DNA from 3 places in the Pseudarthrobacter sp. NIBRBAC000502770 genome. Region 2 is predicted to be linked to each of the others. Evidence: predicted binding sites of a transcription regulator. Region 2 holds the regulator's gene; each other region holds the start of a gene.

Region 1 (10,968 bases), 810 kb from region 2:
CCCGGGTGAGGGCGCAGACGCCGTGATCTGGGAGGACGTCACCCGGCAGACCGGCGAGGACTCCCGTTTGACCTGGAACTTCCTTGCCTTCCTGGTCCTGGCAACCCAACTCGCCGGAATCGGTATTGTGACCGACTCCCCCATTGCCATTGTGGGCGCCATGGCAGTGGGTCCTGAGTTCGGGCCACTGGCCGCCCTCGCGGTTTCGATCGCCACCCGAAAGTGGAGGCTTGGCCGCCGTGCCGCAGTAGCCCTGGCCGTGGGCTTCCCGGTTGCGATGCTGCTGGCCGCACTGACGGCGTGGCTGTCGATCCCGCTGGGCCTCTTTCCGCGCGATGCCCTGGACAAAGGCTCGGCAGTGGAGTTCATCTACCACCCCGGCCCGTATTCGTTGATCGTTGCCATCCTGGCCGGAATCGCCGGGATGCTGTCCATCATCGGCCGCCGCTCGGCCGCCCTGATCGGTGTCTTCATCTCCGTGACCACCGTGCCGGCGGCCGGATACGTGGCGGTAGCTTTGGTACTGGGCGAATACCCGAAGGCTGCAGGCTCCGCGCTCCAACTGCTGCTCAACCTTGTAGGCATCGTGGTGGCCGCCGTTGCCGTCCTGCTCTTCTACCGCATGATCTCCAAGCGCCTGCCGGATGGTGAGGCCCGGACCCTACTGCGCCAGGGCAGCAGAAGCCGCAACTGACGGACAACGGTTCCTTTCGACTACGGGCGCAGCAGGGAGCGGAGGGTCTGGATGGTGTCCGCTTCGGCCGGGGCCTTGTCCTCCCGGTAGCGCTTGACCCGGGCAAACCTCAAGGCGATCCCGCCCGGGTAGCGCGGCGACTGCTGCACGCCGTCAATGGCTATTTCGACGACGGTCTTCGGCTCAACCCATACGGTGCCGGCGGTGCGCCGCACCTCAGTTTCCTGGAACCTGGCCGTCTGCCAGCGCAGCAGTTCATCGGTAAGGCCCTTGAACGTCTTGCCCACCATCACGTAGCCGCCGGGTTCGCCGAAGTCGCCGCCGGGATCCAATGCCCCGAGGTGCAGGTTGGACAGCATCCCTGTCCGGCGTCCCGAGCCCCATTCGCAGGCAAGCACCACCAGGTCGTAGGTATGCACCGGCTTTACTTTCACCCAATTGGATCCGCGCCGGCCGGCGGCGTAGACCGAGTCGATCGCCTTCACCACCACGCCCTCATGGCCCGCGGCCAGCGCATCCTGCGAAACGCGCTCGGCGACGGCGGGGTCGGCGGTGACCTCCCCCGGGATCCGGTGTGCAGGGGCCACGCGGTTGAGGATGTCGATGCGGGTGGCCAGCGGTTCATCCAGCAGGTCACGGCCGTCGATGTGCAGCACGTCGAAGAACCAGGGGTGCAGCAGCGTCTCCCGGACTGCGCCTGCGCCAAAGCGGGACATGGTTTCCTGGAAGGGCCGCGGGGCGCCCTCTTCATCCAGGGCGAGGGTTTCGCCATCGAGGATAATGTCCTGTACCGGCAACCCGCGGACCAGGTCCACCACCTCGGGCAGGCGGTGCGTTACATCGGCAAGGTTGCGGGTGAAGATGCGCACGTCGCTGCCGGACCGGTGCACCTGGATGCGGGCGCCGTCGAGCTTATATTCCACCGAAGCCTCCCCGGTGGCTTCAAGGGCCGCGCCCGCGCTGCCGGCGCTGGCCGCGAGCATGGGCTGCACCGGCCGGCCCACCACCAGGCCGACGGTGTCAAGTTCCGCGGGGGTGCCCGTCAGTGCAAGAAGCGCCGTACCGCCGAGGTCGCCGGAGAGCATGGCCGCACGCCGCACTGCGTCGACGGGCCGGTCCGAGGCGCGTGCGACGGCGTCCGTCAGCACTCCTTCCAGGGCGCCGGTGCGCAGTTCCCCAAGCAGGACGCCGGCGATGAACGACTGCTCGGGTTCGGTGGCGGCAGCCATGAGCATCCGGAGGATGGCGGCCCGTTCCGCACCCGACCCGCTGCCCGCTGTTGCCAGGAGCCGGTCCAGCGCGGCATCGAAATCCGACACGGTGAGGCGTGGCTCCGCTGCCGGTTCCGCCTTGGCCGCAGCCACGGCGCTCCAGCCAACCCCAACCCGGCCCTGGCGGGGCTTGGCACTGAGCAAGCCCACCGCCGTCGGAATCTCCGCCGGTTCCAGCCGGCGCAGCAGGTGGGCCAGGGCGTCCACCTTTGCCAGCCGGGACCGGGTTGATGCGACGGCTTTAGTGGTTTCCACGAGCTCAAGGAGCAGCATGGCACCATCCTGCCACGGGCACTGCACCGGCACCCTGGATCGGAGTACTGGACAGCGTGCAGGCGCGGGTCCACAATGTGCGCGTGGGGATCATCGTGGCAAACCTGTTCATCACCCTCGACGGCGTGTACCAGGCGCCGGGCGGCCGTGAAGAAGACCCTGAAGGCGAATTCGCGTTCGGCGGCTGGCAGGCGCCGGTGTCCGACGACGAGGCCGGCGCCTCGATAGCGGACGAGATCAGCCGGATGGATGCCCTCCTCCTCGGCCGGAAGACCTACGACATCTTTGCGTCCTACTGGCCCCACCAGTCCGGTGACATAGCCGATGCCCTCAACCGGGTCCCCAAGTTCGTTGTCTCCGGCACAATGGCGGACCCGGACTGGGCCGGCACCACTGTCCTGCCGGATGCCGCGGCCGCGGGCGGCCTACGGGACGGGTTTGGGCAGATCCATATGTTCGGCAGCGGGGTACTGATCCGGTCCCTCATGGCGGCCAATGTGCTGGACCGGCTCCATTTCTGGCTGTATCCGGTGGTCCTGGGCCAGGGAAAGCGCCTGTTCGGCACTGGAACGGTGCCCTCCACCTTCACGCTGGCCGAGCCGGCCCGCAGCTTCCCGAAAGGGGCGGTCTCGCTGGTGTACGAACGCGGAGGAGAAGTGCAGACGTCCGAGATGGCCGCAACCTAACCTCGCTTCGCTCGGCCAGGGACCCTGGCGGCGTGGGCCCAGCAACCTAGCCTGGCATCCTGTGAAGGGCATGAAAAAGGCTGGCCCGGCAGATGCCGGACCAGCCTTTTCAGCGGAAAGCCGCTAAGGTGCAGCCCTAGTGGCTGTGGCCTGCGTGCTCGTCCTCTTCGGCCGGCTTCTCCACGACCAGGGTCTCGGTGGTGAGAACCAGGGCGGCGATGGAGGCCGCGTTGCGGAGGGCTGCACGGGTGACCTTGACGGGGTCGATGACGCCCGCGGCGATCAGGTCCTCGTACTCGCCGGACTTGGCGTTGAAGCCGTTGTTGGTCTCCAGGTCGGCAACCTTGGAGGTGACAACGTAGCCATCGAAGCCGGCGTTCTGGGCAATCCAGCGCAGCGGCTGCACCAGTGCGCGGCGGACGATGCCGACAGCTGCGGCGGCGTCGCCTTCGAGGGCCTTCACGGAAGCGTCCTCGTCCAGTGCCTTGAGGGCGTGGATGAGGGCGGTACCGCCACCGGCCACGATGCCTTCTTCGAGGGCAGCGCGGGTGGAGGACACGGCGTCCTCGATGCGGTGCTTCTTTTCCTTCAGCTCAACCTCGGTGGCAGCGCCAACCTTGATGACGCCGATGCCGCCGGCCAGCTTGGCCAGGCGTTCCTGGAGCTTCTCGCGGTCCCAGTCGGAGTCGGTGCGGGTCAGCTCGGCGCGCAGCTGGGCGACGCGTGCAGCCACGTCCTCGGCCGAACCGGCGCCGTCCACGATGGTGGTGTTGTCCTTGGTGACGGTGATGCGGCGGGCAGTACCCAGCACCTCCAGGCCTACGGAGTCCAGGCTCAGGCCCAGTTCCGGGGAGACAACCTGTGCACCGGTGAGGGTGGCGATGTCCTGCAGCATGGCCTTGCGGCGGTCGCCGAAGCCGGGAGCCTTGACGGCCACGACGTTCAGGGTGCCGCGGATGCGGTTGACGATCAGCGTGGACAGGGCCTCGCCCTCAACGTCCTCGGCGATGATGAACAGCGGCTTGGAGCTCTGCAGGGCCTTTTCGAGCAGCGGCAGGAATTCCTGGATCGAGGAGATCTTGCCCTGGTTGATCAGGATGAGTGCGTCCTCGAGGACTGCTTCCTGGCGCTCCGCGTCGGTGACGAAGTACGGGGACAGGTAGCCCTTGTCGAACTGCATGCCCTCGGTGAGGACCAGTTCGGTCTGGGTGGTGGAGGACTCTTCGATGGTGATGACGCCATCCTTGCCCACCTTGCCAAAGGCCTCGGCGAGGAGCTCACCGATCTCGTCGCTCTGCGCCGAGATGGCGGCAACGTTAGCCACCTGGGTGCCCTCGACCGGGCGGGCGTTTTCGAGCAGGCGGGCAGCCACGGCCTCAACCGCAACCTCGATGCCGCGCTTGATCTGGCCGGGGGCAGCGCCGGCTGCAACGTTGCGCAGGCCTTCCTTGACCAGCGCCTGGGCCAGGACCGTGGCGGTGGTGGTGCCGTCGCCGGCAACATCGTTGGTCTTGGTGGCTACTTCCTTGGCCAGCTGGGCGCCAAGGTTCTCGTAGGGATCGTCCAGTTCCACTTCGCGGGCGATGGTGACGCCGTCGTTCGTGATGGTGGGGGCGCCCCACTTCTTGTCCAGGACGACGTTGCGGCCGCGGGGGCCGAGCGTCACCTTGACGGTGTTCGCGAGCTTATCGATGCCGGCCTCAAGGGACCTGCGGGCAGCGTCGTTAAACGCAAGCTGCTTTGCCATGGTTTTGTCCTTTCAAAGACAGAAACCCCGCACTGCCGGCCAGCATGAGCATGGCCGGCAGCACGGGGATCCGAAGATTTACTTGACGACGATTGCCAGGACGTCGCGGGCGGACAGCACGAGGTACTCGGTGCCGCCAGTCTTGACTTCAGTTCCGCCGTACTTGGAGTAGATGACGACGTCGCCAACTGCTACGTCAACGGGAACGCGGTTGCCATCTTCGAAGCGGCCGGGGCCAACTGCAACAACTTCGCCTTCCTGCGGCTTCTCCTGTGCGGAGTCCGGGATGACCAGGCCGGAAGCCGTGGTCTGCTCGGCTTCGAGCGGGCGGACAACAATACGATCCTCAAGAGGCTTAATAGAGACCGACACTCGGACCTCTCCTTTTCGTCAGCAAATTCGTGGACTGGAAAGCTTTCCGCCGTAGCTGGCAAACCGTCGTCGCGGTGCCGGCAGCAGCCTGGCTGGCAGCTCTTCATGTGTTAGCACCCTCCTAGGGAGAGTGCTAATGAAGACTCTATGTAAGGGTTAGCACTCGGTCAAGGTGAGTGCCAACGTTTCGTCATGGGCGTACACCCTCTGGCGCCCGACGGCGGTGGGCCGCCGGGGATGGTAGGCACCCCATCCCGGCAGCCCGGGTGGTCGGTGCCCCGCGTCGTCACCGGCCCAGGTCGTCGAAGTCCACGTCCTCGCCGCCCTCGGCATCGCCGTCGTCCTGGTTCCGTCCCCTGTACAGCACCCAGCCGGACACTGCCGCGGCGAGGAGCGCAGCAACGAGGAAGAAGATGCTCCCGGCCCGCGCGCCGTCGTACAGCCCTCGGATGTCCCTGGCCTCCTGGGTGTTGTCCTGGACGTTTTTGCCGCCCACCGAATAAACGGTCGCGTTGAAGGTGTCCAACAGGAAGATGATCACCATCAATGCGATGCAGACCACGGCCACCACGGCGGCGGCAATCAGGACGGGACGGGCGAACCTGGCCGGCCCGTGGTCCCCCGGTTCGTGGTCATCGGGCTCGCGGGGGGCTGCGCTCTCATCCATGGATTCAACAGTATCCGCATCCCGCGCATGCACTCCTCCACTAGGCTGGAACCCATGGCTCACGCTCCCCAGGACCAGATGGCACAGGACCAAATCGCACCGTTGCTGACCCCGGAGGGCTGGGAGTTGCTGGCGTCCCTGGGCCCATACCGCGATGAGGACTCGTTCGAGCTCAACGCTGCACTCCGGAAGGCAGGTCACCCTGCAGGACTCGTCTCGGCCGTCCTGACGCAATCGCGGCTGCGCACCAGGGCGGATTCCAAATTCGGCGAATTCGCCCGGCAGATGCTTTTCACGCAGGCTGGGTTGGAACAGGCCACGCGCCTGAGTGTCGCCGCCCACCACGCCCGGCGGTTCGCGGCCGCCGGGATCAGCCACGTGGCGGACCTTGGCTGCGGCCTGGGCGCGGACTCCCTGGCCCTGGCCTCCCTGGACCTCAACGTCACTGCCGTCGAAATGGACGAAACCACCGCGGCCTGCGCCACCGTGAACCTCATCCCCTTCCCCAACGCCACGGTGGTGCATGCCGACGCCTCGTCCGTCCCCCTGGACGGGATGGACGGCGTCTGGCTGGACCCGGCCCGGCGGGTCACCTCCAGCTCCGGCACCAAGCGGATCTGGGACCCTGAGGCATTCTCGCCGCCGTTGTCCTTCGTGGAGTCACTGGCTGCCCAGGGCAAGGCCGTGGGCGTGAAGATGGGCCCGGGCATGCCGCACGAGTCCGTGCCTGCGGGCTGCGAGGCGCAGTGGGTGTCGGTGGCCGGCGACGTCACGGAGGTGACCCTGTGGTTCAACGGCGTTCGCCGGCCCGGAGTCCGCCGCGCCGCGTTGGTCCTGGGGCCGCAGGCACCTGCGGAGTTGACCAGTGCCGAGGACTTCGGCGCGGGCCCTGCCGCGCCGGTGGGCCCCGTGGAGGGGTACCTGTATGAACCGGACGGCGCCGTGATCCGTGCCGGGCTGGTGGCGGACGTGGCGCTGCAGCTCGGCGGCCACCTGGTGGATGAACACATCGCCTACATCTGCGCGCCCAGGCTCCTGGCCACCCCGTTCGCCCGTGCCTACAAGGTCCTGGAGGTCATGCCGTACAACGTCAAGGCGCTCAAGGCCTGGGTAAAGCAGGAGGGCATCACCGTGCTGGACATCAAGAAGCGCGGCACGGCGGTCACTCCGGAAGAGCTGCGGAAGCAGCTGCTGCCCGGCGGAAAGAACGCGAAGAAGGGCGGTAGGACGGCCACCCTGGTCCTGACGCGCATCGGCGAGGACCGGGTGGCCATCGTGGTGGAGCCCGCCTGACGCACGCCTTACTGGGCGCGCATGAAGTCCTCGGCCGCCCGCACTTGGTCCGGCGTGGGACGCACGCCCGTGTACAGGACGAACTGCTCCAGCGCCTGGATGGTGGCCACCTCGGCCCCCGTGATCACTGGTTTGCCGGCCACACGGGCGGCGCGGATCAGCGGTGTTTCGGCGGGCAGCGCCACCACGTCGAACACCAGGCGGGCCGCGTCGATGGCTTGGGCAGGGAAAGCCATTGTGTCAGCTTCCGCGCCGCCCGCCATGCCGATCGGGGTGACGTTGATGATCAGGTCAGCCGTCCCGCCGTCGAGCGCTGCACGCCACTGGAAGCCATACTGGTCCGCCAGCGCACGCCCGGCGGCCTCGTTCCGGGCGATGACGGTGACGTCCCGGAATCCTGCGTCCCGGAGGGCTGCAACGGTGGCCTTGGCCATGCCGCCGGCGCCCTGCACCAGCACCGAATAGTCGGTAGGGACTTCATTGGTGGCGAGGAGCTGTTCGATGGCGGTGTAGTCCGTGTTGTACGCCTTGAGATGCCCGTCCGTGTTCACGATGGTATTTACGGAGTCGATGGCCTTGGCGGAGGGGTCCATCTCGTCCACCAGCGCGATGACGTCTTCCTTGTAGGGCATGGAGATGGCACAGCCACGGATGCCCAGCCCGCGGACACCCGCGATGGCCTGTTCGAGGTTGGTGGGCGCGAACGCCTTGTAGATCCAGTTCAGGTCCAGCTGCCCGTAAAGGTGGTTGTGGAACCGGGTCCCGTTGTTGCTGGGACGGGCCGAGAGCGAGATGCAGAGGGTCATGTCTTTATTCAGAATGGGCACCAGACCATTAAAGCGTTCCTGCGGGCATGCGCGGCCAGGGGCTCAGGGGCAGCCGGTTCCGGCCGGGAAGGGCCCGACGGCGGCGGGCAGCTTTCCCGGGGCCGGGGCCTTCCCTGCCAGTACGGCGGCCAAGGCGTCGAAGGCGGCATCGGTTCGTCCGTACAGTGCCAGCTTCACCGGGGCGCTGGACCCCTGGAGTAGCCAGGGGGCGTCGAGGGACACGGCGATGTCCCCGCCCGCCGGTTTGCCGCCGAATCCGATGAGGTTGACCACCGGCCCTGATCCCACGGCAATCCCGGCGCGCGCGGCGGCGGCTTCAAAACGTTCCCGGTCCCCCGGTCCCCCGCCGGCCACCCGCACGGAGCCGGGAACCAAGGGTCCGCTGCAGGGGCCGGAGACAACCGTGACGGCCGACGCCGAGACCTGGGCCGACAGCGCAGCCCCGCTTCCTGCCGGAGCACCCGCGCCCGGGGTACCGGCAGGCGGCGTGGTGCGGGCATGCCAGATCATCATGGTGGCCACGCGCTGCGCTGCCTCATCCAGGCGTGCGGCGGGAAGGGTCCCGGCGGCCAGGGCCTGGACGATGGCGGCGTGCGCCTGCTCCACGTCCGCAGGCATCAGCAGCAGGTCGGCGCCGGCGGCCAGTGCTTTCACTGCAGCGGCGCCGGCCGGGTACTGGTTCTCGACGGCGCCCATGTTGAGGGCATCGGTCACGGCCACGCCCTTGAAGCCCAAACCCCTGAGCGCCGCGTAGCTCGGTGCGGAGAGCGACGACGGCACACCAGGTTCCAGCGCAGGCACGGCGATGTGCCCGGTCATGACGATGGGCAGGCCCGCAGCGACGGCAGCCTCGAAGGGTTTCCAGTCCCGGCCCCGCAGCACGTCGAGGCCTGCCGGCTGGACGGGGAGGCTGAGGTGGGAATCCGCCGTTACCGAGCCGTGCCCGGGAAAGTGCTTGACGGTGGGGAGCACCCCTGCGTCCAGCATGCCCTGGGAGAAGGCCGTTCCCTGGGCTGCCGCCGCAGCAGGGTCAGAGGACATGGAACGGGCACCGATGGTGGGGTCCGAGGGGCCGACCGTCACGTCCGTGTCCGGCGCGAAGTCGAGGTCGAAGCCCAACGGCACCAGCTCGCCGGCCAGGGCTTTGCCCGCCTGGCGGGTCAGTGCCTGGTTGCCGGCCGCGCCGTAGCTCATGGGCGTGGGCCATTCGGTGAGGGGCTGCCCCAGGCGTGCCACCGCTCCGCCTTCCTGGTCTACGCTCATGATCCCCGGCCAACGCCGGCCGTCTGCCGCAACAGCCTGCTGCAACCGCTGGTTCACGGCACCCATTCCGGGCACGTCCACCTGGCCCCGTGGGTCGCGGGGCACGTTGTCCCCCATGATGATGGACCCTGCCAGGTGGAGGCGCTGGATGAGCGCCGCCTGCGCCTCCACCTGGTTGCCCTTGAAGAACGGGAGCAGGACCTGCCCGGCTTTCTGCTCGGGCGACATGGCCGCGACGGCCGCCGCCGCGGCGTCCTGGTCCCGCTGCTCCGGCCCCCACCCCAAGGGCCGGGAACCCGGATCAGGTGACGGGGAAGCCAAAGGGGGCGCCGGCGTCGTACTTGCTGATGCGGACGGGGACACCCCGGTGGGCGGCGCGGACGACGACGGCGGGGCGGCGCCCGGGGAGGCCGAGCAGGATGCCAGCGCCAGTGCGGAAAGGGCGACGAGGAGGGGGACGGATTTGGCAGGACTATGACGCGGGGGGAACGGTGCCATCAGTACGATGCTACCCCTGCACTAGACTTGAACCACCCGTTCCCCTGCCGGCAGCAGCCTGTGAGCGGCTTCAGCCAGCGGCAAACCGGACAGTAAGGAAACGTGTGAAGATCGACTTCGCGTCATCGAGGCAGTCAACCCTCGGTGTTGAGTGGGAGCTTGCCCTGGTGGACGGAAAGACGGGCGAGCTCGCTTCCGTGGCCAACCAGGTGCTCCGCGGCGTGGCTTCCCGCCACCCCGAGCTCAACGAAGACGACGAACATCCGCACATCAAGCAGGAACTGCTGCTCAACACGGTGGAACTGGTCACCGGGATCTGCGAAACGGCCGCCGAGGCCAAGGAGGACCTCAACAGGTCCGTCGCTGCGGTGCGTGAAATCACCGATCCCATGGGCGTGGAGCTGTTTTGCGCCGGCAGCCACCCGTTCAGCCCCCCGCAGCTGCAGCCCGTGACGGACAAGGAGCGCTACGCCAAGCTCATCGACCGGACCCAGTGGTGGGGCCGGCAGATGGTCATCTATGGCGTCCACGTCCACGTGGGCCTGGACCGCCGGGACAAAGCCCTTCCGGTCCTGGACGGCCTGGTCAACTACTTCCCGCACTTCCAGGCGCTCTCCGCATCCAGCCCGTTCTGGGGCGGTGAGGACACCGGATACGCCTCGCAGCGTGCTTTGATGTTCCAGCAGCTTCCCACCGCGGGCCTACCCTTCCAGTTCACGTCCTGGGCGGAGTACGAGTCCTATGTCCAGGACATGTTCACCACGGGCGTCATCGACACCATCTCGGAGATCCGGTGGGACATCCGGCCGGTGCCCGCCCTGGGCACCATCGAGATGCGGATCTGCGACGGCCTGGCCACCCTGGAGGAAGTGGGGGCCATTGCGGCGCTCACTCAGTGCCTGGTGGATGAGTTCTCCACCACCCTGGACAACGGCGGCACCATCCCCACCATGCCGCCGTGGCACGTCCAGGAAAACAAGTGGCGGGCTGCCCGGTACGGCCTGGACGCCATCATCATCCTTGACGCCGCGGGCAAGGAGCAGCTGGTCACCGACCACCTGCTGGAGACCCTGAACCGGCTTGAACCGGTCGCGGCCAAGCTGCGCTGCTCCGACGAACTGGCCGACGTCGAGAAGATCATCAGCCGCGGCGCCGGGTACCAGCGCCAGCGCCGGGTGGCTGCCGAGAACGGCGGGAACCTGCAGGCCGTGGTGCTGGACCTGGTCAAGCAGATGCGCAACGGCCCCACCGCCTGACATGCTCCTGCCGAAGTGGGGCACTTCGACACGGACACGCCGGCCGCCATCGTGATGTACGACGGCGGAGCCCGCCAAAGTGCCCCGCGACGGTTCGCTTTCGCCCGTCCCTGTGCCGTCA
Region 2 (9,296 bases):
ATTCGGAACTTTTGCATCATCGCGCATATCGACCACGGCAAGTCCACCCTTGCTGACCGCATGCTGCAGTCCACCGGGGTGGTCCAGGCGCGCGACATGAAGGCCCAGTACCTGGACCGGATGGACATTGAGCGCGAACGCGGCATCACCATCAAGTCCCAGGCAGTCCGCATGCCGTGGGAGGTGGACGGTGTCAGCTACGCGCTGAACATGATCGACACACCTGGCCACGTGGACTTCACCTATGAGGTGTCCAGGTCGCTGGCCGCGTGCGAAGGCGCGATCCTGTTGGTCGACGCGGCCCAGGGCATTGAGGCCCAGACGCTCGCGAACCTGTACCTGGCCATGGAAAACAATCTCGCCATCATCCCGGTCCTTAACAAGATCGACCTCCCGGCGGCCCAGCCTGAAAAGTACGCAGCCGAACTGGCCAGCCTGATCGGCGGCGACCCCGAGGATGTCCTGCGGGTGTCCGGTAAAACCGGCGTCGGCGTGGAGGCCCTCCTGGACAAGATCGTCCAGGACCTGCCGGCGCCGAAAGGCGACCCGGACGCGCCGGCCCGCGCCATGATTTTCGACTCGGTCTACGACACCTACCGGGGCGTCGTGACCTACGTGCGCGTGGTGGACGGCATGCTCCACCCCCGCGAACGCATCCAGATGATGTCCACCAGGGCCTCTCACGAACTCCTGGAAATAGGCGTCAGCTCCCCGGAACCCACACCCTCCAAGGGCCTCGGCGTAGGTGAAGTGGGCTACCTGATCACCGGCGTCAAGGACGTCCGGCAGTCCAAGGTGGGCGACACCGTCACCAACCTTGCCAAGCCGGCGGCCGAGTCCCTGCCCGGCTACGCCGACGCCAAACCCATGGTGTTCTCGGGCCTGTATCCGCTGGATGGCGCGGACTACCCGGTACTCCGCGACGCCCTCGAAAAGCTCATGCTCAATGACGCCGCACTGGTCTATGAGCCGGAGACCTCGGCCGCGCTGGGCTTTGGGTTCCGCGTGGGCTTCCTGGGCCTGCTGCACCTTGAGATCACCCGCGAACGGCTGGAGCGCGAGTACAACCTCGACCTGATCTCCACCGCACCGAACGTGGAATACGAGGTGACTTTGGAGGACAATAAGGTGGTCCGCGTGACCAACCCCAGTGAGTACCCCACGGGCAAAATCGCTGAGGTCCGCGAACCCATGGTGTCGGCCACCATCCTGGCCCCCAACGAATTCGTCGGCGCCATCATGGAACTGTGCCAGTCCCGCCGCGGCGTCATGGGCGGCATGGACTACCTCTCCGAGGACCGGGTGGAAATCCGGTACCGCCTGCCGCTGGCGGAAATCGTGTTCGACTTCTTCGACATCCTGAAGTCCAAGACCCGTGGCTACGGTTCCCTTGACTGGAAGGCCGACGGCGAACAGGTTGCCGACCTTGTGAAGGTCGACATCATGCTCCAGGGCGAACAAGTGGACGCCTTCAGCGCCATCACCCACCGGGACAAGGCCTATGCCTACGGTGTGATGATGACCGGGAAGCTCCGCGAACTCATCCCGCGGCAGCAGTTCGAGGTGCCCATCCAGGCGGCCATCGGCTCCAGGATCATCGCCCGCGAAAGCATCCGGGCCATCCGCAAGGACGTGCTGGCCAAATGCTACGGCGGTGACATCTCCCGGAAGCGCAAGCTGCTGGAGAAGCAAAAAGAAGGCAAGAAGCGCATGAAGATGGTGGGCACGGTGGAGGTGCCGCAGGAAGCGTTCATCGCCGCCCTGACCACCGACGAATCGAAGGACAAGGCCAAGAAGAAGTGACCACCGCGCAGCAGGGGACCCGCTGATGCCCAGCACGCTTCCCCTCGGCGACCCGGCGCCGTCGGACGGTCTGCTGCCTGCCCAGGCAGCAGACGGTGCGGCGGCCCGGGCCTTCGGCCTGTATGTCCACATCCCGTTCTGCGCGGTGCGCTGTGGGTACTGCGACTTCAACACCTACACCGCCACGGAACTGGGCGGCGGCGCGTCACAGGACGCCTACGCCCAAACCGCTGTGTCGGAAGTGTCCCTGGCCGGCACCGTGATGGCACGGTCCGGGCTGCCGGAGCGCAAGCTCAGCACTGTCTTTTTCGGGGGCGGCACGCCCACCCTGCTTCCGGCTGATGACCTTGCCCTGATCCTTCGCGCTGCCGTCGGCCAGTGGGGCATCGAGGACGGCGCCGAGGTCACCACGGAAGCCAACCCGGATTCGGTCACGCCGGAGTCCCTTGCCGTCCTCAAGGAGGCGGGCTTCACCAGGGTCTCCTTTGGGATGCAGTCCGCCGTCCCGCACGTGCTCAAGGTCCTGGACCGCACCCACACGCCCAGCAGGGTTCCGCAGGTGGTGCAGTGGGCGCGGGAGGCAGGGCTGGATGTCAGCCTGGACCTGATTTACGGGACGCCGGGGGAGTCGCTGGCCGACTGGCGCCACTCCCTGGAGACTGCCCTGTCCTACCAGCCGGACCACATCAGCGCCTACGCCCTGATTGTCGAGGACGGGACCAAGCTGGCGGCGCAGATGCGCCGCGGCGAGGTGCCGGGAATTGACGACGACGACCACGCCGACAAGTACGAACTCGCCGACCAGCTCATCACCGACGCCGGGCTCGGCTGGTATGAGGTCAGCAACTGGGCGCGGAGCCCGGAGCACGCGTGCCGCCACAACCTGGCCTACTGGCGTGGCGACGACTGGTGGGGCATCGGCCCCGGCGCGCATTCGCACGTGGGCGGGGTGCGCTGGTGGAACGTGAAGCACCCGTCCGCTTATGCCAACCGACTGTCCCAGGGGCATTCGCCCGCGGCGGGCCGGGAAACCCTTGACGCCGGAACCAGGAACATGGAGCGGGTGATGCTGGAGGCGCGCCTGCAGTCAGGGCTTGAGGTTTCGGCCCTCGGCGCCGGGGGCAGGCACCAGGTTGCCGGGCTCATCGCTGACGGCCTGGTGGAGCCGGCCGCCGCTTTCAAGGGCCGCCTTGTTCTTACGCTGAAGGGCAGGCTCCTGGCGGACGCTGTGGTCCGCCGCGTCCTTCCGGACTGACGGCCACCGGCGCGTCCAGGGGGAGGGCCTGCGCCGCTACTTGAGCCAGCGCAGGTTGTACTGGTAGCGGTGCGGCTGGCCCTTGTTGACGTGGATTCCTGCGGCCACCGAGAAGCAGGTCAGCGCCACCCAGATCAGGGTCGCGATCACGGCGAAGATGTTGCCAACATAGGGGATGAACACCAGGATGTTGGCCAGCACGGCGGCGATGGTGGGCGGCAGGCTGAAGTTCAGCGCCTCTTTGGATTCCTGCGCGGTGAACGGCCCGCGGTCGCGGAAGATCAGGTAGATCAGCAGCGAGGGGACACAGCCAAGGATCCCGCCGAAATGTGCCAGCGTGGCCCATTGGCGGTCTTCGCTGGCCGTGAGCGGCAGGGCATTGGCGGGGACGCCATGGTACTCGGAGCGGCCCTGGCCATCCCTGTGATCACGTGCGTTTTCTGCCACAGTCTGTTCCTTCGGAGATGCAAGTGGTGCTGACGTCAAATACGGGCGCGTAGTGCAATGCCCCTGAAAAAGGCGGCATTGCACTACCAAGAATACTGGCTTCCGGCGCGGTGTCCGCCCCTCAGGGCACGGTGAGGAAGTCGATGACTTCCTCAACCCGCCCCAGCAGCGATGCTTCCAGGTCGGCGTAGGTGCGTACGGCGCCCAGCAGCTTCTGCCATCCGAGGCCGATGTCCTCCTTGTTGGCGTGCGGCCAGCCGAAGGCTTTGAGGATCCCGGTCTTCCAATCCTGTCCGCGGGGCACGGCCGGCCACTTGTCGATGCCCAGGACCGCCGGCCGGATGGCCTGCCAGACGTCAACATAGGGGTGTCCCACGATCAGGACATTCCCGGCCGCGCCGGGGGATGCCATGACCGCGTCGGCAATGCGGGACTCCTTGGAATCCGGAACGAGGTGGTCCACAAGGACGCCGAGCCGCCGGCCGGGACCGGGGTTGAAGCCGGCAACCGCCGCCGCCAGATCATCGATGCCGTGCAGGGGTTCGACGACGATGCCTTCCACCCGAAGGTCGTCGCCCCAGACCTTTTCCACGAGTTCGGCGTCGTGCTTGCCCTCCACCCAGATGCGGCTTGCCTTGGCCACCTGGGCCCGCTGGCCGGCGACCCGGACAGAACCGGAGGCCGTCCTGCCGGCAACCGGAGCGCCGGCAGCCGGCCGCGGCGCCGGGGGTATGAGCCTGATGGGGCGGCCCTCCAGGAGGAAACCGAAGCCCAGCTTGAAGGACCGGGACTTCCCGCGGCGGTCCTCCAGGGCAACCACGTGCATCCCTCCGGACTTTTCCACCCGCGTCACGGCGCCTACCCAGCCTGACTGCACATCCTCCAGCACCATGCCCCGCTCCACCGGCACCTCGGGCAATTCCGACTTGGCCGGGGCGGAAATGCCGCGGGGCCCCCAGTTTTGGTAATCCATGGATTCGATCCGCCTAGCGCTAGGTCCTCCGCACCGGAATTTCGCCCGGAGCGGTACCAATGCTAACAACGGGCCAAGGCATAATAGACTGTTAGCACTTAGGCATGTCGAGTGCTAACAAGGTGGCATCTGGCGGGGCATGGGCCCTGCACCATGGATGGAGGTGGAGAGTGAGCGAGCCACGCAAACTGGAAGTGCTGCGGGCCATCGTGGAGGACTACGTCCACTCCCGCGAGCCGGTTGGGTCGAAAGCCCTGGTTGAGCGGCACCACCTTGGGGTTTCCAGCGCAACCATCCGGAATGACATGGCGGCCCTTGAGGACGAGGGATTAATCACGGCCCCCCACACCAGTGCAGGGCGGATTCCCACGGACAAGGGCTACCGGCTTTTCGTTGACCAGATCTCGGCGGTCAAGCCGCTGTCGGCGGCCGAACGCCGGGCTATCCAGTCCCTCCTTGAAGGCGCAGACGATCTCGACGACGTCCTGGACCGCACCGTCCGGCTGCTGTCGCAGCTGACCAACCAGGTGGCTGTGGTCCAGTACCCGCACCTCAGCAAGGCGTTGGTGCGCCACATCGAATTCGTGCTGCTTGCCCCCCGCAAGGTGCTGGTGGTCCTCATTGCCAACAGCGGCAAGGTGGAGCAGCGGGTCATCGACGTCGGCCAGGACCTGGGCGACGACGCAGTGGCAGCACTCCGCACGCGTTTCCTCGCCGCACTGTCCGGGACGCCGCTGAGCCGGCTTGCCACGGCGCTTCCCTCCGTCGTGGCCGGCACGGCACAGGCACAGCGGCAGGCTGCGCACGCCCTGGCACTTGGCCTCGAGGGGCTGGCGCAAAACACCAGGGAGGACCGGATGGTCATGGCCGGGACAGCCAACCTGGCCCGGTCAAACGTTGACTTCCCCCTCAGCATCGGTCCCGTGCTCGAGGCCCTCGAGGAGCAGGTGGTGATGCTGCGGTTGCTGAGCGAGATGGCCCAGGACCACCGCGGCGTTGCCGTCAGCATCGGAAGGGAAAACCCCTACGACGGCCTGGCCGAAGCGTCGGTGGTGGCCACCGGCTACGGCCCCGACAGCGTCGCCAAGGTAGGAATCCTCGGGCCCACCAGGATGGACTACCCCACCACCATGGCCGCCGTCCGGGCAGTGGCCCGGTACCTTTCCAGGATTTTGGGGCCCTGACCCGCGCGGCCGGAGCATGTTCCGGCCGGGAACAACGGGCCGGGCCGCCCGACTGAACGCAGTACAACAAGGAAGAGATACGAACTTTGAGCAGCCACTATGACGTCCTTGGAGTCTCACCCGAAGCTACGGGCGAAGAGATCAAAAAGGCCTACCGCAAACTGGCCCGCACCCTCCACCCGGACGTAAACCCCGGTGAGGATGCCTCGGAACGCTTCAAGGCAGTAACTCACGCCTACGAGGTCCTCTCCGACCCCCAGAAGCGGCGGATCTACGACACCACGGGCAACGAGAACGGCACGGACAACGGCTTCGGCGGAGCCGGCTACGCGGGCCAGGGCTTCGCATTCCAGGACATCTTCGACACCTTCTTCGGCGCCGGGGGCAGCTCCGGCCCGGCTTCCCGTGTCCGCCGCGGCCAGGACGCCCTCATCAGCGTCCGGATCGACCTTCGCGACGCCGTGTTCGGCGTGAACAAGAAGCTCGAAGTGGACACCGCCGTGGTCTGCCCCACCTGTGAGGGATCCTGCTGCCGGCCCGGCACCCACCCCGAGCGCTGCGACATCTGCGGCGGCAGCGGCCAGGTCCAGCGGGCCGTCCGCTCCATCCTGGGCCAGGTCATGACTGCGGCCCCCTGCGGCACCTGCGAAGGCTTCGGCACCGTCATCAAGGACCCCTGCAACGAATGCAGCGGCCAGGGCCGGATCCGCAGCCGGCGTTCGCTGACCATCAAGGTCCCCGCCGGCGTAGCCACCGGAACCAGGATCCAGCTCTCCGGGCAGGGTGAGGCCGGCCCGGCGGGCGGCCCCGCCGGCGACCTGTACGTGGAAATCCGCGTCAACAATGACGCCACCTATGTGCGGGAAGGCGACGACCTGCACGCCACCCTGCACATCCCCATGACTGCCGCTGCCCTGGGCACCGACGTCAACCTGGAAACCTTCGACGGCACCCAGGACATCGACGTCAAGCCGGGAACACAGTCCGGCGAGGTCATCACCCTGCGCGGCCTTGGTGTCACCCACCTGCGCGGCTACGGCCGCGGGGACCTGAAGGTCCACCTCCAGGTGGACACCCCGGCGAAGCTCGACCCGGCGCAGGAAGACCTCCTCCGGCAGCTCGCCAAGCTTCGCGGGGAACAGATCACCGAGGGAAAGCTCGCTGCCAGCGGCGGCATGTTCGCCAAGCTCCGGGACCGGTTCGGTAACCTGTAGCGGTGAGCAATCCCGTCTTCTTCACACCCGCCGGGTCGCTGGCCGGAATGGCCCCCGGCGGCCACTTTGTCCTGGACGGTTCCGAGGCACGCCACGCAGTCACGGTTAAACGGCTGTCGCCGGGGGAGTCGGTGGACATCGTCGACGGGGCCGGCACCCGCATGACCGGAAAGGTCGTCTCCGCTGCACCCTCCGGCCTTGAAGTGGAGTGCGGTGCCGTGGCCACGGATGAAATGCCGGACGTACGGCTGGTGCTGGTCCAGGCGCTGGCCAAGGGAGATCGTGACGAGCTGGCGATCGAGACGGCCACCGAACTGGGGATCGACGCCGTCATACCGTGGCAGTCGGAACGGTCGATCGTCCGGTGGAAGGGCGACAGGGCCGCCCGCGCCCACGCCAAGTGGGAATCCGCCGTGGCGGCAGCCGCCAAACAGGCCCGGCGGGCCTGGATTCCCGAAGTCCGGGCAGCGGTTGAAACAGCAGGGCTGTCCGCTGCAGTGGAGGCCGCTGACCTGGCAGTCATCCTGCACGAAGACGCAGTGCGCCCGCTGCGTGCTGTCCTTGAAGAGTGGCAGGGGAATGCCCGGGCGGGAATCCTGGAAGTCCTTCTGATTGTCGGTCCGGAGGGTGGAATCAGCCCGCGGGAAGTAACGAAACTCTGCGACAAAGGTGCCGTGACTGCCCTGTTGGGGCACCACGTCCTGCGGTCCTCCACAGCCGGTCCCGCCGCCGTCGTGCTTGCAAGCGACATCCTTGGCCGGTGGACCGCTACCTGACTTTGAAGGACCTCGTGTCCTCATTGCGGTCCGGCTCCCCGCCGGAACCTGCCTGGGCCACCCGGAGCTCATAGTCGCCCGGCGGAAGGTTGAGCGCCAGCGTGAAAACTCCGGCCTGCCCCTGCCCGGCGGCCGCCGTGGTTTCTCCGGTCAGGAAGGGCGATTTGCTGCCACCGTCCCCGGACTGCAGGATTTGCCAGTGCAGCTTTGCCCCCGGCGACGTGCTGCGGCCGGTGATTTTCACGCTGCCGCTGGGCACCTCGGTGTTTTCCTGGGGATCGATGATCCAGACCGGTGCCACTAGGCCGGCGGCCCGGGTCATCAGCGCGCCCAGCTGGACTTTTCCGAACGCCACGTAGTCCGTGTGGCCGTCCACCAGGATCCGGACCCGGACCTGCTGCCCGGTGTCGATCAGGCCCGAGCTGGCAGCGGCGGCGGTGGCCGTATAGATCAGCTGCTGGATGGCACGGGCTGCCATATCAGCGTCGAGGTTGCTGTTGAAGGCATCTGCGGAGACGTCAACGGTGATGATGTCCTTGCCTGAAATGGACGTGGCAAGTTTGTCCGGGTTCTGCCACGGCGTGAAGAAGTCAGGGTCAAGCGGTTTCTCTGACATCATGGCGCGCAGGGCGCGGGTCACCGGGTTTTCCTGTTCCGGGACGTCCCGGAACTCGCGGTAGAGGAAGACGTTCCCGCCCGTGCGGCCGATCCAGTACACGGGCGCCTTGTTGGAGGACTGGGTGGTTTCCAGGGGGGCGCTGGTGGAGGGAGCGTCCGGCATGGTGCCGCCTGTGGCGGGGACCGAGGCGACGGTCCCCGTGGGGGCTGGTCCGCCTTCGGCAGTGCAGGCAGTGAGGACCGGAACGAGCACCAGGATTCCTGCCAGGACGGCCGGGCGCAGGCGCCCCATGGGTCGTCCTGCCCTTTCGGGCACAGAGGTTTCCGGCACTGTCCTGCCCTTGTCCTTTCATGGCGTGGCGGGCCGATCCCCCTGGCGGCCTGGCGTTCCAGCAGATGCTGGATTTCCAGCATTACACAGGGGAGGGCCGCCCCAACCGCACATTCGCCTCCCCGGCCCCAACTGCAACGGGAACGATATGAGGCCGATATGAAGTTGATACCAAACGCTGCTTTTCGCTGCCCGCAAACGGCACTTCAGGGTGGCGGAGGTGCAGGTCACTGGCCCGGCAGGTATCCGGCCGGGGCGTGTGCTGGCGTAAGATAAAGGGACCGCCGGCAGGTGCCCCGTTCATCGGGTATCGGCTGCAGCGAACAACTGATGTCGATCTTTGAGGGGACCACGGGCCTGCGGGCCAGCACCATGACTGAATCAGCAAATGGTAAGCGCCGGCTCAACACGGGCGATGGCAGTCCGGGGGAATTCCCGCACTCCCTTCCCGGCATCCGGACCGAAGTAGTCCTCTTCGAGAACTCCGACCAGATGGTTCAGTCGCTCGGCAGTCATGACGAGGCACTGCGGTTCATCGAGGAGCAGTTCCCGGACGTCAACTTCCATGCCCGCGGCAACGAACTGTCCATCAGCGGACCGGTCAGCGACGTTCCCCGCATCATGCGGCTCCTCCAGGAGGTCCGTGGCCTTGTGGCCCGGGGCACCGTCATCACCCCAGCGGTGCTGCAACAGCT
Region 3 (10,968 bases), 1.4 Mb from region 2:
ACGCCGCCACCGGCGACGATGCCTTCCTCAACGGCAGCCTTGGCGTTGCGCACTGCGTCTTCGATGCGGTGCTTGCGCTCCTTGAGCTCAACCTCGGTTGCGGCTCCGGCCTTGATGACTGCAACGCCGCCGGCCAGCTTGGCCAGGCGCTCCTGCAGCTTCTCGCGGTCGTAGTCGGAGTCGGAGTTCTCGATCTCGGCGCGGATCTGGGAAACGCGGCCGGCGATCTGGTCGGCGTCGCCGGCACCTTCGACGATGGTGGTCTCGTCCTTGGTGACAACTACCTTGCGGGCCTGGCCCAGGAGCTCCAGGCCGGCAGTCTCCAGCTTGAGGCCAACTTCCTCGGAGATGACCTGGCCGCCGGTGAGGACGGCGATGTCGGCGAGCTGGGCCTTGCGGCGGTCGCCGAAGCCCGGAGCCTTGACGGCGACGGACTTGAAGGTGCCGCGGATCTTGTTCACGATCAGGGTGGCCAGGGCCTCGCCCTCGATGTCCTCGGCAATGATCAGCAGCGGCTTGTTGGACTGCATGACCTTTTCCAGGACAGCAACCAGTTCCTTGACGTTGGAGATCTTGGAGTTGACGATCAGGATGTACGGATCCTCAAGGACCGTTTCCTGGCGCTCAGCGTCGGTGACGAAGTAGGCGGAGATGTAGCCCTTGTCGAAGCGCATGCCTTCGGTGAGTTCCAGCTCCAGGCCGAAGGTGTTGGATTCCTCGACCGTGATGACGCCTTCCTTGCCCACCTTGTCCAGGGCTTCGGCGATGAGGGCACCGATCTCGTCGTCACCGGCGGAGATGGAGGCGGTGGCCGCGATCTCTTCCTTGGTTTCGATTTCCTTGGCGGAGTTCAGCAGTTCGGCGGTGACGGCGTCAACGGCCTTCTCGATGCCGCGCTTGAGGGACAGCGGGTCGGCGCCGGCAGCAACGTTGCGCAGGCCTTCCTTGACCAGGGCCTGGGCCAGGACGGTTGCCGTGGTGGTGCCGTCACCGGCAACGTCGTCGGTCTTCTTGGCAACTTCCTTGACCAGCTCGGCGCCGATCTTCTCGTAAGGATCGTCCAGCTCGATCTCCTTGGCGATGGAGACACCATCGTTGGTGATCGTGGGGGCGCCCCACTTCTTTTCGAGGACGACGTTGCGTCCACGCGGGCCGAGGGTGACCTTAACGGCGTCGGCGAGGGTGTTCAGGCCACGCTCAAGGCCGCGGCGTGCCTCTTCATCAAATGCAATGATCTTGGCCATAACGGCAATAGTCCTTTCGGGACAGTCGTTAAGAATGAACCTTCGCTGCAGTGCCCGCGACGGACGATCCTTTGCCGGAGGCCTCTGTATGCCTCCGGGCGGGGATCTCACTGAAGTGAGGTGTTTCTTTCGCTCCTCGACCGGTGCCGTGCGCTGCCGGCCGGAACCAGGCGTTGCTTTAGCAGTCGGTACGTCAGAGTGCTAAGTCAATAATTAGCACTCCCCAGGTGAGAGTGCAAGCGAAAAGACGCGTAACGCCCCGCAGGCAGGGTCCGCTTCGCCCAGGGCGATCAGCCGGAGTGGCCCGCCGTCTCCCGGCCGGACAGAGAGGGGTTGTTGTCGGCCCCGAAGGTGTACACGGAGAAAGCGGCCGAGGTGATGTCCCCGTTGGAATCGAAGGCAACCGGGCCCGATTCGCCGTCGTAATTGATGTCCGGGCTGCCTGCGAGACCACCGAGGCACTCCTTGTAGCTCAGGCAGGGGGCGGCCGGCGCGCCGGCACCGGAGGAAGCCGTTCCCCCGGAGACCGGGACCAGGTTCGCGGCAATGGAGCGGCCGGCGTCATCCTGTGCACGGGCCGCGGCCAGGGCCGCCAGTGTGACGGCGTCGTAGGTTTCAGCGGCGAAGGAGACATCCTTGAGTGCCGGGTCAACGGCCAGCAGTTTCGCCTGGAACGCAGCGCCGGGCAGCTGCCCGGGCACGACGGCGCGGGCACCTTCGAGTGTCCCGGGTGCGAGCCCGGACCCGTAGCGGGCAAACGCGCCGTCGCTGAGGATGATCCGGGAGCCGGCAACGCCTGCACTGTTCAGCTCCACCAGGGCGTCCCGTGCACCCTCGCGGGCAATCACGACGACGGCGTCCGGCTTGGCCTTGGACGCGGAGCGGGCGGCCTCGGCGGCAGCACCGGCTTTGAAACGGGCGCCCGGCAGGACCGTGAGTCCGGCCCCTTTGGCTGCCTCCGAGACGGCCGCCGAGAGGTCCTTGCCGTAGGAGCCTTCCTGGTACAGCACGCTGATCGTGGCGGCGCCGGCGTCCTTGGCAAGTTTGGCCAGCACGGGTCCTTGCGCGACGTCGGCCGCTGCGGTCCGGAAGTAGTAGCCTCCGCTCGCCAGCCCGGAAAGACCGGCAGCGGTATTGGCCGGCGAGATCAGGGGGATGTGTGCGCGGGACAGGATGTCCGCTGCTGCCGGGGCGTGGCTGGAGTCGGTGGGCCCGATCACCACGTCCGCTTTGGCGGCCGCTGCGTCGCTTGCCTGCTTCGCCGTGTCCTGGTCCTGGTGCACCGGAAGGAGCTCCACTGGCCGGCCTTTATGTCCGCCGGCGGCGTTGATGTCCTGGATGGCAAGCTTGGCGGCGGCCAGTTGCGGGGCGTTGAGGAAGGCGTTGTCACCGGAGTTGTCCAGGATGACGCCCACCCGGAGCACACCGTCGCCGGAAGCCTCGGCAGGTTCCACCCTGGCGTTGCCGCCGGTGCCGGCGCATGCACCCAGCGAAAGGACGGCTCCCAGGGACAGCGCGAGTACCGGCATGGCTCGGGCTCCGGGACGCAATGCGGGCATCACTGCGCGGGCCGGACGTTTTCCGCCTGCGGACCTTTTTCGCCCTCGCCGACATCGAGCTGGACCCGCTGGCCTTCGGCCAGGGCACGGTAGCCCTCCCCCTGGATGGCGGACCAGTGGACAAAAATGTCGTCACCGGAACCGTCAACGGTGATGAAGCCGTAGCCCTTTTCAGCGTTGAACCATTTGACGGTTCCCAGTGCCATGATCAACAACTCTTTCCATCGGGGGCCGGGTGGAGACCAGACCGGCGTAATTGGACGGGGTGTGGCTACCGGTAACCCGGGCCAAGGACAACGACGAGTGGTACCTGGAACTCGGTACTGCTCACCACGGTGGGGATGTTCAACAGCCCGGCGAGTTGCTGGGCACTGGCCAGTTGCTGCGGGCCGGCATAGAAAATCACGGAGGACTTTTGCGGGGCGCCGGACCAGTTGCCCACCGGGCCGAGCCGCCAGCCGTCGGCCTGGACCGTGCCGCCTACCCGGCTGGCCAGCCCGGCCGTGCCGGCGGCGTTGTAGACAGCCACTGCCTGCGTCCTGTCGACCACGGCCTGCTGGGTGGCCGACGACGTGGGCGCTGGCTCGCTGACCTGGGTTGGCCCGGCAGAGGGGGACGGCGTGGGTGTCCCCGTGGCGGCGGAGCCGGCAGCCTGCGTGGCCGTGGGCGTGGATCCGGTGCCGGCCAGCGGAGCTGACTCCACGCTTGCCGATGCCTGGCTCGCGTTGGCGTTGAAGCCGAGTTTGGGAAGGATCAGGAAGGACACCAGCCCAATGGCAAGGGCTGCCATTCCCACCGCCAGGATGGGCCAAAGCCGTACCCGGGACGGGGCCGAAGCCGTCCGGTGGACACCTTGTCGCGACGCGGCCTCGGGGACCTTGTCGAATTCATCGCGGGCGTATCTGGTCATGGTGGAAGGACATCCTTGTTGATTGCGGCTGTTGTCCCGGCCTGGAGCGTCTCTAAGCGTCGGATCCCAGGCGCCGGGCAGTACGCGCACGGTGGCGCGACGTACGTAGTCTACGCAATCTCTTGACCAGCATGGGATCGTGGGCCACGGCGTCCTCGCGGTCGATCAGTGCGTTGAGGAGCTGGTAGTAGTGGGTTGCGGAGAGGTCAAAGAGCTCGCGAATGGCCTGTTCCTTGGCTCCCGCGTACTTCCACCACTGCCGTTCCAGCGCCAGCATCTGTTGTTCGCGCTCCGACAGGGAGGACTCGCGGAGGATGAAATCCGCCAGGAGGGACTTCTGCGGATCCTGCTCCGGCAGGTGTTCCCGGGCCGGTTCCGCCACGGCGCACTCCTTCGCTGGTTACGGTCAATGTCTTACCCCTATGCTAGCCGCCGAATAACAGCAGTGTCATTCGGCGGCCCGGGCTGCCGCCGCACGGTGCCTGGTCTCCACAGGGTCCCTGCGACAATGGAACGATGGTTGAATCGGATGCGCTGTTTGAGCTCCAGCAGGACCCGGCGGACACGCTCAGCTTCGCCGGCCTGGCCGAGCTGCCGCTGGCAGAGCTCATGGCCCCGGACTGGGCCGCGGCACTGCAGGGCGTGGAAGCTCAGCTGCGGAAGGTGCTGGCCTTCCTGGCAGGCGACGAGGCGGCCGGGCACCAACTGCTGCCGCCGCCGTCGAACGTCCTGCGCGCTTTCCGCCAGCCGCTGGCCGGCGTGAAGGTCCTCATCGTGGGCCAGGACCCCTACCCCACGCCTGGACACGCCGTCGGCCTGTCATTTTCCGTCGACTCCCGCACCCGGCCCCTCCCCCGCAGCCTGGTAAACATCTACCGGGAGCTGGAATCCGATCTGGGCATTCCCCCGCGCGTCCATGGCGACCTTTCGGCGTGGACGCAGCAGGGCGTGCTGCTCCTGAACCGGGTCCTGACCGTCAGGGCCGGCGCGGCCGGCTCCCACCGCGGGAAGGGCTGGGAGGAAATTACGACGGCGGCGGTCACGGCGCTGGCCGCACGGAAGGCCCCGGACGGGTCGGGGTTGCCCTTGGTGGCCCTTTTGTGGGGCAAGGAGGCTGAGGGGGTCCGGCCGCTGCTTGCCGGCGCCCCGGCCGTCGCCAGCCCCCACCCCAGTCCCCTGTCCGCGTCCCGCGGGTTTTTTGGCTCGAGGCCGTTCAGCAGGGTGAACCAACTGCTCCGGGAACAAGGGGCATCTGGCGTAACCTGGGAACTCCCGCCGCTGCCCTAGCTAGGCTTGCCCTATGAGCACTGTCCCCGCCGCCACCAGCGCAACCAAGAAGAGCCGTCCGCAGGTCAACCTCACCGTACTGCGCAAGGAGCAGCTGTCCCCGCACATGGTCCGGATCGTGGCCGGCGGAGAGGGTTTCGGCGACTTCATCAACAACGGGTTCGTTGACCGGTACGTGAAGATCATTTTCCCGCAGCCGGACGTGCAGTACCCCTCCCCGTTGGACCTGGAGGTTGTCCGGGAAACCATGCCGCGCGACCAGTGGCCCTTCACCCGCACCTATACGGTCCGCTGGGTGGACCCGGAAACCCGGGAACTGGCCATCGACTTCGTGGTCCACGGCGACGAAGGGCTCGCCGGTCCTTGGGCGGCCAAGGCCCAGCCGGGCGAGACCCTGACGTTCACCGGCCCGGGCGGTGCGTACAATCCCAATCCCGGGGCCGACTGGTATCTCTTTGCCGGTGACGAAGCGGCCCTGCCTGCCATCGCCGCCAGCATCGAGGCCCTCCCGGCAGGGGCAACCGGCCTTGCCTTCCTGGAGGTGGGCTCCGAAGCCGACATCCAGCCCCTTTCGGCGCCTGCGGGTCTGCAGGTGACCTGGCTGCCCCGCAACGGCACCCCGGCCGGTTCCAGCGACCTGCTGGTCAAGGCCGTGGCGGACGCCGAATGGCCCAGCGGCATGGTGGACGTCTTTGCGCACGGCGAACGCGGCTACATGAAGGCGCTGCGGGAGGTCCTGTTCAAGCAGCGCGGCCTCGAACGCGGCCAGGTGTCCCTCTCCGGTTACTGGGCGCAGGGCCGGGTGGAGGACGTGTTCCAGGCTGAAAAGAAACTTCCGGTCGGCCAGATCTAGGTTTTGCTAGCGGCGGCGCGCCCGGCGCCGCTCGTTGCTGGCAAGGCTGCGGGTCAGGGGGCGGGCCAGCACGTCGCCCAGGACGATGCCCCCTGCCGTGCCCAGCACGATGGCACCGGCACTGAGCATCCCGCCGGCGCCCGCCAGGACCTCGGATTCCTCAACGGTGAGCACGTACATTGACCGGAATATTGTGAGGCCAGGCAGCAGGATCAGTGCCGCGGGCACCGCCACTACCAGCTGCGGTGCCCCCATGCGCAGTGCCACCACCCGGGCGAGCAGGCCAATGACGACGGCGGCGATGGCAGGTGAGAACCGGTCGCCGATACCCAACACTCCGCAGCCGAGCAGCACCAGGTAACCGGCGACGCCAACGGCCGCCGTGGGCAGCAGCAGCTTCCAGGTGGTCTGTTCCGTGATGCCGATGGCCATCACCGCTGCAGCCACGAAGAGAATGAGGACCCAGAGGTCGTAGGCGGGCGGGAAAGTCTGGGTGACGTCGATGCGCTGCAGGCCGGTGAGCTCCCCCACGACGAAGGCAACGGCGATTCCTGCCACGATGGCGCCGAAGGTCAGGAGGGTGGACAGGAACCGGCCCGCCGCGGTTACGGGGAAGCCGTTGATGGCGTCCTGCACGGAGGACACCAGGCGGCCGGTGGGCAGGAGCAGCAGGATGCCGCCCACCACCACAATTGACGGTGACGTGGTGAGCCCCAGCTGCCACAACAGCAGTGCCAGGATGGTGACCACAAAGGAGCAGCTGGCGGTGATGAAGAAGTCAGGGACCCGCCAGCGTCCCAACTGCCGGGCCAGCAGGCTGATTCCGATATTTGCCGCGAACGCGATCGCCGATGACACCGGGCCGCCGCCCAGAACTCCCACGAACACCGCCGCGAAGATGCCGAACGCCACGGTAACCATCCACCGGGGGTACGGCTTGGGACTGGTGATGGCCTCGTTGAGCCTGCGGATCGCCTCGTCACGGCCCACGCCGCCGGCGACGATGTCGGTGACCAGCTGGTGCACCTTTGCCAGGCCCGCGTAGTTGTTGGTCCATGACCTCACCACGCGCAGCAGGGCGATGGGAGTCTGGTCCTTGGGCGCGTAGTTGATGCCGACGGACTGGTTGGTGATGTCCACCTCGATGTTCTTCAGCCCCAGGGCGGCCGTGACCGCGATGATGCTGGTTTCGACTTCGAGGGCTCCGGCGCCGTAACGGAACATGGTTTCCGCCAGGTGCAAGGCAAAGTCCAAGGTCTTGCGCGCTGAGGTGTCCACGCCGCCCACCTGGATGGTGGGGTTGGCGTACGGGCTGCCCGCCAGCCGGTCCACAATGCTTAACGGAGCCGTGGGAGGGTTCTCGCCCTGGACCAGGCGGCGCAGCATCCGTTTGGCCGCAGCATCCTGCCGGAGCTGCGCAGGGGTCAGCGGTTCAGTCTTGGGCAGGCCGTCAGTTGTCGGCCTGGACCCGGGCCGTTCGGGCCGGTTGGTCATGCCCGGTTCCTCCCTGTGCGCGGTTGATGGACTGTCAGGATGGGCGCTTCAGCGGCAGTTTGCCCAGCAGTGTGCGGGCGGCCGCCGCGGCGGACCTGGCGAGCTTGTTGGCATGGAAGATGGCCGGACGCACCGGCAGGACGAAGTCGCCCACCAGCTGGACCACCTCACCGCCGAAGCCCTTCTTGAACTCGTAGCCGCCGTGGCCTTCCTCGTCCTGCCCGGAGATGCCGAACGTGCCATAGAAGTTGTAGCGCGGGTAGCCCTTCTCCAGGGCGTGCAGCATCATTCCCCAGTAGAGGGAGGTTGCGCCGTTGAAGTAGATGTAGTCCTGGACGGTGCCTCCGATGACGCACACCACCTCGTCGCCGTAGCAAACAAAATGGATGGCTGCCACGGTTGCCGTTCCGACCGAGTCGGGGAAGCGCTCGATGTCCTTCAGGCTCCGCTCGTAGCTGTCCACCAGGTCCTGGACCACCTTGAGCCGGTTCGCCTTCTTCTTGCTGCCTGTCTCCTCAACCTCGCGGCGGAGTTCGGCTGCCGTGGCTGACTCCGCGGCCAGGCGTTCGGTAATGGACTTGCGGTAGGCCGGGATGTCGATCTTGGCCATCATCAGCTTGGTGAATTCCGCGGAGGTGGTGCGGAGCAGGTTCTCGTAGTAGGCGCGTTCGCGGTACACGAAGCCCTTTTCGTCGCCGGCGCGGCTCAGTGCGCCGTAGAAATCGTCGAGGGTTTCCAGGGTGGCCTGTTCGAGGAAGACGCCGTTCTTCTCCGCCTTGCGGATGGCTTTCCGCGTCCGGTAGCTGGTGCCCATGATCAGTTCTTCGGCGTCCTGGATCCCTACCAGGTTCTTGATGAACATCCAGTTGACGTTGACGAAGTTCATGTCCAGGCCCTGGTGCTGGAATCCCAGTCGCTCCAGGTCTGCCACCAGCGGCCGGTTGTCTTCGACGTCCGGCTGCTCCGCGCCGTCGGCGTCCCGGGCGATGTACCGGATGTTGGGAGAGATCCGCAGCTCAGCGGCTTTGCGGCCGGCCGCATGCTTGCGGAGGAGCCCGACGACGTCGCCCACCAGTTCGCGGTCCGTGTAGTCCATGAGGGGGCCCTTGGCGCATTCGCAGACGGTGTATCCCAGCCGGGTGGTGGTGAAGTTGAGCTTTCCGGCGGCGACAAGTTCGCCGTCGCGCCGGACTCCGAAGAGTTCCACCTGCTGTCCACGGGCGCGCTGGAAGCGGGCAAAGTCGATGGACTGCAGGAAACTGTTCTGCGGGTGCTTCAGGGCGAAGGCCTCGAAGTCGGCGTCGCTGAGGTTGGCGTACTGAAGCCTGGTAGCGGCGGAAACTGTGTTCAAGGGGTGACCTTCTTCTCGACTCTTCGCGGCCAGGGGGCTCACGGGGCGGACGGTATTCGGGGCAGGCTGCACAGGGGTGCGGCCCGGCGGGTGCCTCGGTGTTGGAGCGTGGTGGAGGCTGGTCAGTAGAACTGCTGGCCGGTGCGTGCGGTTTCGATCCGGCGGAACACCTTTTCTCCTCCGTTGACCCAGAGCCGGTGCCGGAGTGGGGACAGGACGTAGTCGTGGCAGCCCACAAAGTCGGTGACGGTCTTGGTGAAGCTGGTCTTGAACATCCCCATGCCGTAGAGGTTGTGGGCCTTGTCCTTGATGCGCGCAGCCGGCGGGGTTCCACAGAAGTCGTATTCCGTGCAGCCGAGTTCCTGCATCCGTTTAATGGCAGTCCACTGCACCAGGTGCGAATCCCCGTATTGCTTGCGGTTCTGGGTGGAGCCGCCGTCCTTGTAGGTAGCCTTGGCACCGTAGTTGATCACGAAGGCGCCGACGCTGGGTTTTCCGTCCTCGTAGGTGAAGAAGAAGTTGCCCTGGCCGCGGTTGCAGAACTCGTCCCAGAACCGGGCGTAGTAGTCGTAGCTGCGGAGCGGCATGGATCCCTTTGCGCTGACGGTATTGGCCATCAGGTCGTACAACGTCCGGTAGGTTTCCGGCCCATGCTCCTGCCGGACCACCTGGCAGCCCTCACGCTCTGCACGCCGGATGGCGTTCCGGGCGCGGGAGGAGACGGCCTTGAACACTTCCTCTTCCGTGCCGGAGATGTCCAGCAGGGCGGTGGAGTCGTTGGACTGGATGTTGGGGGCCTTGGCCAGGTTGGCCGCTGCGAGTTCCCGCCGCGCGTCGTCGGAGTCGATGATGTCCGGTTCCACCTTGATGGTGAAGACGTTCAGCCTCCTGCCGCGGACCAACCGGGCGCACGCTTCGAGGGCAGGTCCCAGGTCCGCTGCCCCTGCCAGGTCAGGGCCCTTAATGAGGTACCAGAGCCGGCCCAGGACGGGAAAGCTCTTTTCCAGGACCAGGTTGTAGCTGGAGTTCCCTCCGCCTTCCAGCACCAGGAACCGGACTTTCCAGCCACTTCCGTTCTTGACCGATGCGTAGGCGGCGGATTGCAGCATGTTGCCGCCGTTCGGGTTGGCCGTGACGTGCTTGTCCCAGTTCTCAATTTCCTCGGCTGTGGCAAAACGTGCGGTGAATTCTCGCAAGGGGGCCGTGTCCAATCGGGTTTGTGCGCGGTTTCGGTACTTCTGGATGCGTGCGGACATGCAGCCTCAAGTCTAAAGCCTCGGGCGGCTCCGGCTTTTCTTCAGCATCCCTGGAGCGACACCACCCCGTTGTGGCGAGCCACCTTGACGGAGCTCAGCAGGGTCAACAAGGGTTGGGGTATGAAGCTGGATGGGGAACAAGGCATGGCTGCCGCGGGAGGCGGAAGCCGGCCGTACAGCGCAGCCGTGCAGGCCGCTGGGCTTGCCGGTTTCCTGCTGGCCTCACTGCTCGTGGCGGCGCTGGGCGGACTCGCCTCGGCGGCAAACGTCACGGGCTGGTACGCCGCCGCGGACAAGGCCCCCTGGTCCCCGCCCAATGGTGTGTTCGGCCCCGTATGGACCATCCTCTATGCGGCAATGGCCCTTGCAGCGTGGCTGGTATGGCGCCAACGTGCCGATGGGACACGGCAGGCCATGGTGGTTTACGGCATCCAACTGGCCCTCAACCTGGCCTGGACCCCGGCGTTCTTCGCCCTCTATCCTGCCCTTGGCACGGCAGCGCTGTGGCTGGGCCTGGCCATCATCCTGGCCCTGATTGCTGCCGTTACGGTGACGGTGCTGCATTTCGGTCCCATCAGCCGGATGGCAGGGTTACTCCTGCTGCCCTACATCTCATGGCTGGTGTTCGCGGCCAGCCTCAACTGGTGGGCGGCCGTCCACAACTAGGCACCTTGGGTCAGCATTCGACGACGTTGACGGCGAGGCCGCCCATGGCGGTTTCCTTGTATTTGTCGCTCATGTCCTTGCCGGTTTCGCGCATGGTGATGATGACTTCGTCGAGGGAGACGCGGTGGGTGCCGTCGCCCCAGAGCGCCATTTTCGCGGCGTTGATCGCTTTCGCGGCGGCGATCGCGTTCCGTTCGATGCAGGGGACCTGGACCAGCCCGCCGATCGGGTCACAGGTCAGGCCCAGGTTGTGTTCCATCGCGATTTCCGCGGCGTTCTCCACCTGGGCGGGCGTGCCGCCCATGACTTCGGCCAGGCCCGCGGCGGCCATCGAGGACGCGGAGCCGA

The links. The regulator HrcA, encoded in region 2, represses chaperone genes, less so after heat shock. The targets are predictions, from matches to a motif close to TTNGCACTCGNNNNNNNCGAGTGCNAA.
Region 1: the regulator HrcA is predicted to act here: its motif matches at 5,200-5,226, upstream of groES (co-chaperone GroES).
Region 3: the regulator HrcA is predicted to act here: its motif matches at 1,423-1,449, upstream of groL (chaperonin GroEL).

Annotation. Positions count from the first base shown of each region.
Region 1 covers NZ_CP041198.1:2,503,795-2,514,762, forward strand. Annotated here, with positions in the region: gene NIBR502770_RS11995 (DUF389 domain-containing protein) at 1-694, shown strand, start outside; gene NIBR502770_RS12000 (ATP-dependent DNA ligase) at 715-2,238, opposite strand; gene NIBR502770_RS12005 (dihydrofolate reductase family protein) at 2,322-2,924, shown strand; gene groL (chaperonin GroEL) at 3,061-4,671, opposite strand; gene groES (co-chaperone GroES) at 4,750-5,043, opposite strand; gene NIBR502770_RS12020 (hypothetical protein) at 5,330-5,710, opposite strand; gene NIBR502770_RS12025 (class I SAM-dependent methyltransferase) at 5,765-7,003, shown strand; gene NIBR502770_RS12030 (shikimate 5-dehydrogenase) at 7,012-7,830, opposite strand; gene NIBR502770_RS12035 (glycoside hydrolase family 3 N-terminal domain-containing protein) at 7,873-9,321, opposite strand; gene NIBR502770_RS12045 (glutamate--cysteine ligase) at 9,696-10,847, shown strand; gene tsaD (tRNA (adenosine(37)-N6)-threonylcarbamoyltransferase complex transferase subunit TsaD) at 10,966-10,968, opposite strand, start outside.
Region 2 covers NZ_CP041198.1:1,692,355-1,701,650, reverse strand. Annotated here, with positions in the region: gene lepA (translation elongation factor 4) at 1-1,803, shown strand, start outside; gene hemW (radical SAM family heme chaperone HemW) at 1,829-3,058, shown strand; gene NIBR502770_RS08185 (DUF4870 domain-containing protein) at 3,095-3,505, opposite strand; gene NIBR502770_RS08180 (DUF3097 domain-containing protein) at 3,627-4,478, opposite strand; gene hrcA (heat-inducible transcriptional repressor HrcA) at 4,649-5,662, shown strand; gene dnaJ (molecular chaperone DnaJ) at 5,749-6,876, shown strand; gene NIBR502770_RS08165 (16S rRNA (uracil(1498)-N(3))-methyltransferase) at 6,879-7,652, shown strand; gene NIBR502770_RS08160 (GerMN domain-containing protein) at 7,645-8,562, opposite strand; gene NIBR502770_RS08155 (PhoH family protein) at 8,974-9,296, shown strand, end outside.
Region 3 covers NZ_CP041198.1:254,030-264,997, reverse strand. Annotated here, with positions in the region: gene groL (chaperonin GroEL) at 1-1,244, opposite strand, end outside; gene NIBR502770_RS01610 (ABC transporter substrate-binding protein) at 1,535-2,773, opposite strand; gene NIBR502770_RS01605 (cold-shock protein) at 2,803-3,009, opposite strand; gene NIBR502770_RS01600 (LytR C-terminal domain-containing protein) at 3,075-3,713, opposite strand; gene NIBR502770_RS01595 (DUF3263 domain-containing protein) at 3,766-4,095, opposite strand; gene NIBR502770_RS01590 (uracil-DNA glycosylase) at 4,230-5,000, shown strand; gene NIBR502770_RS01585 (siderophore-interacting protein) at 5,014-5,853, shown strand; gene NIBR502770_RS01580 (threonine/serine exporter ThrE family protein) at 5,860-7,347, opposite strand; gene NIBR502770_RS01575 (peptidoglycan bridge formation glycyltransferase FemA/FemB family protein) at 7,382-8,698, opposite strand; gene NIBR502770_RS01570 (peptidoglycan bridge formation glycyltransferase FemA/FemB family protein) at 8,821-9,954, opposite strand; gene NIBR502770_RS01565 (TspO/MBR family protein) at 10,075-10,620, shown strand; gene NIBR502770_RS01560 (L-serine ammonia-lyase) at 10,631-10,968, opposite strand, start outside.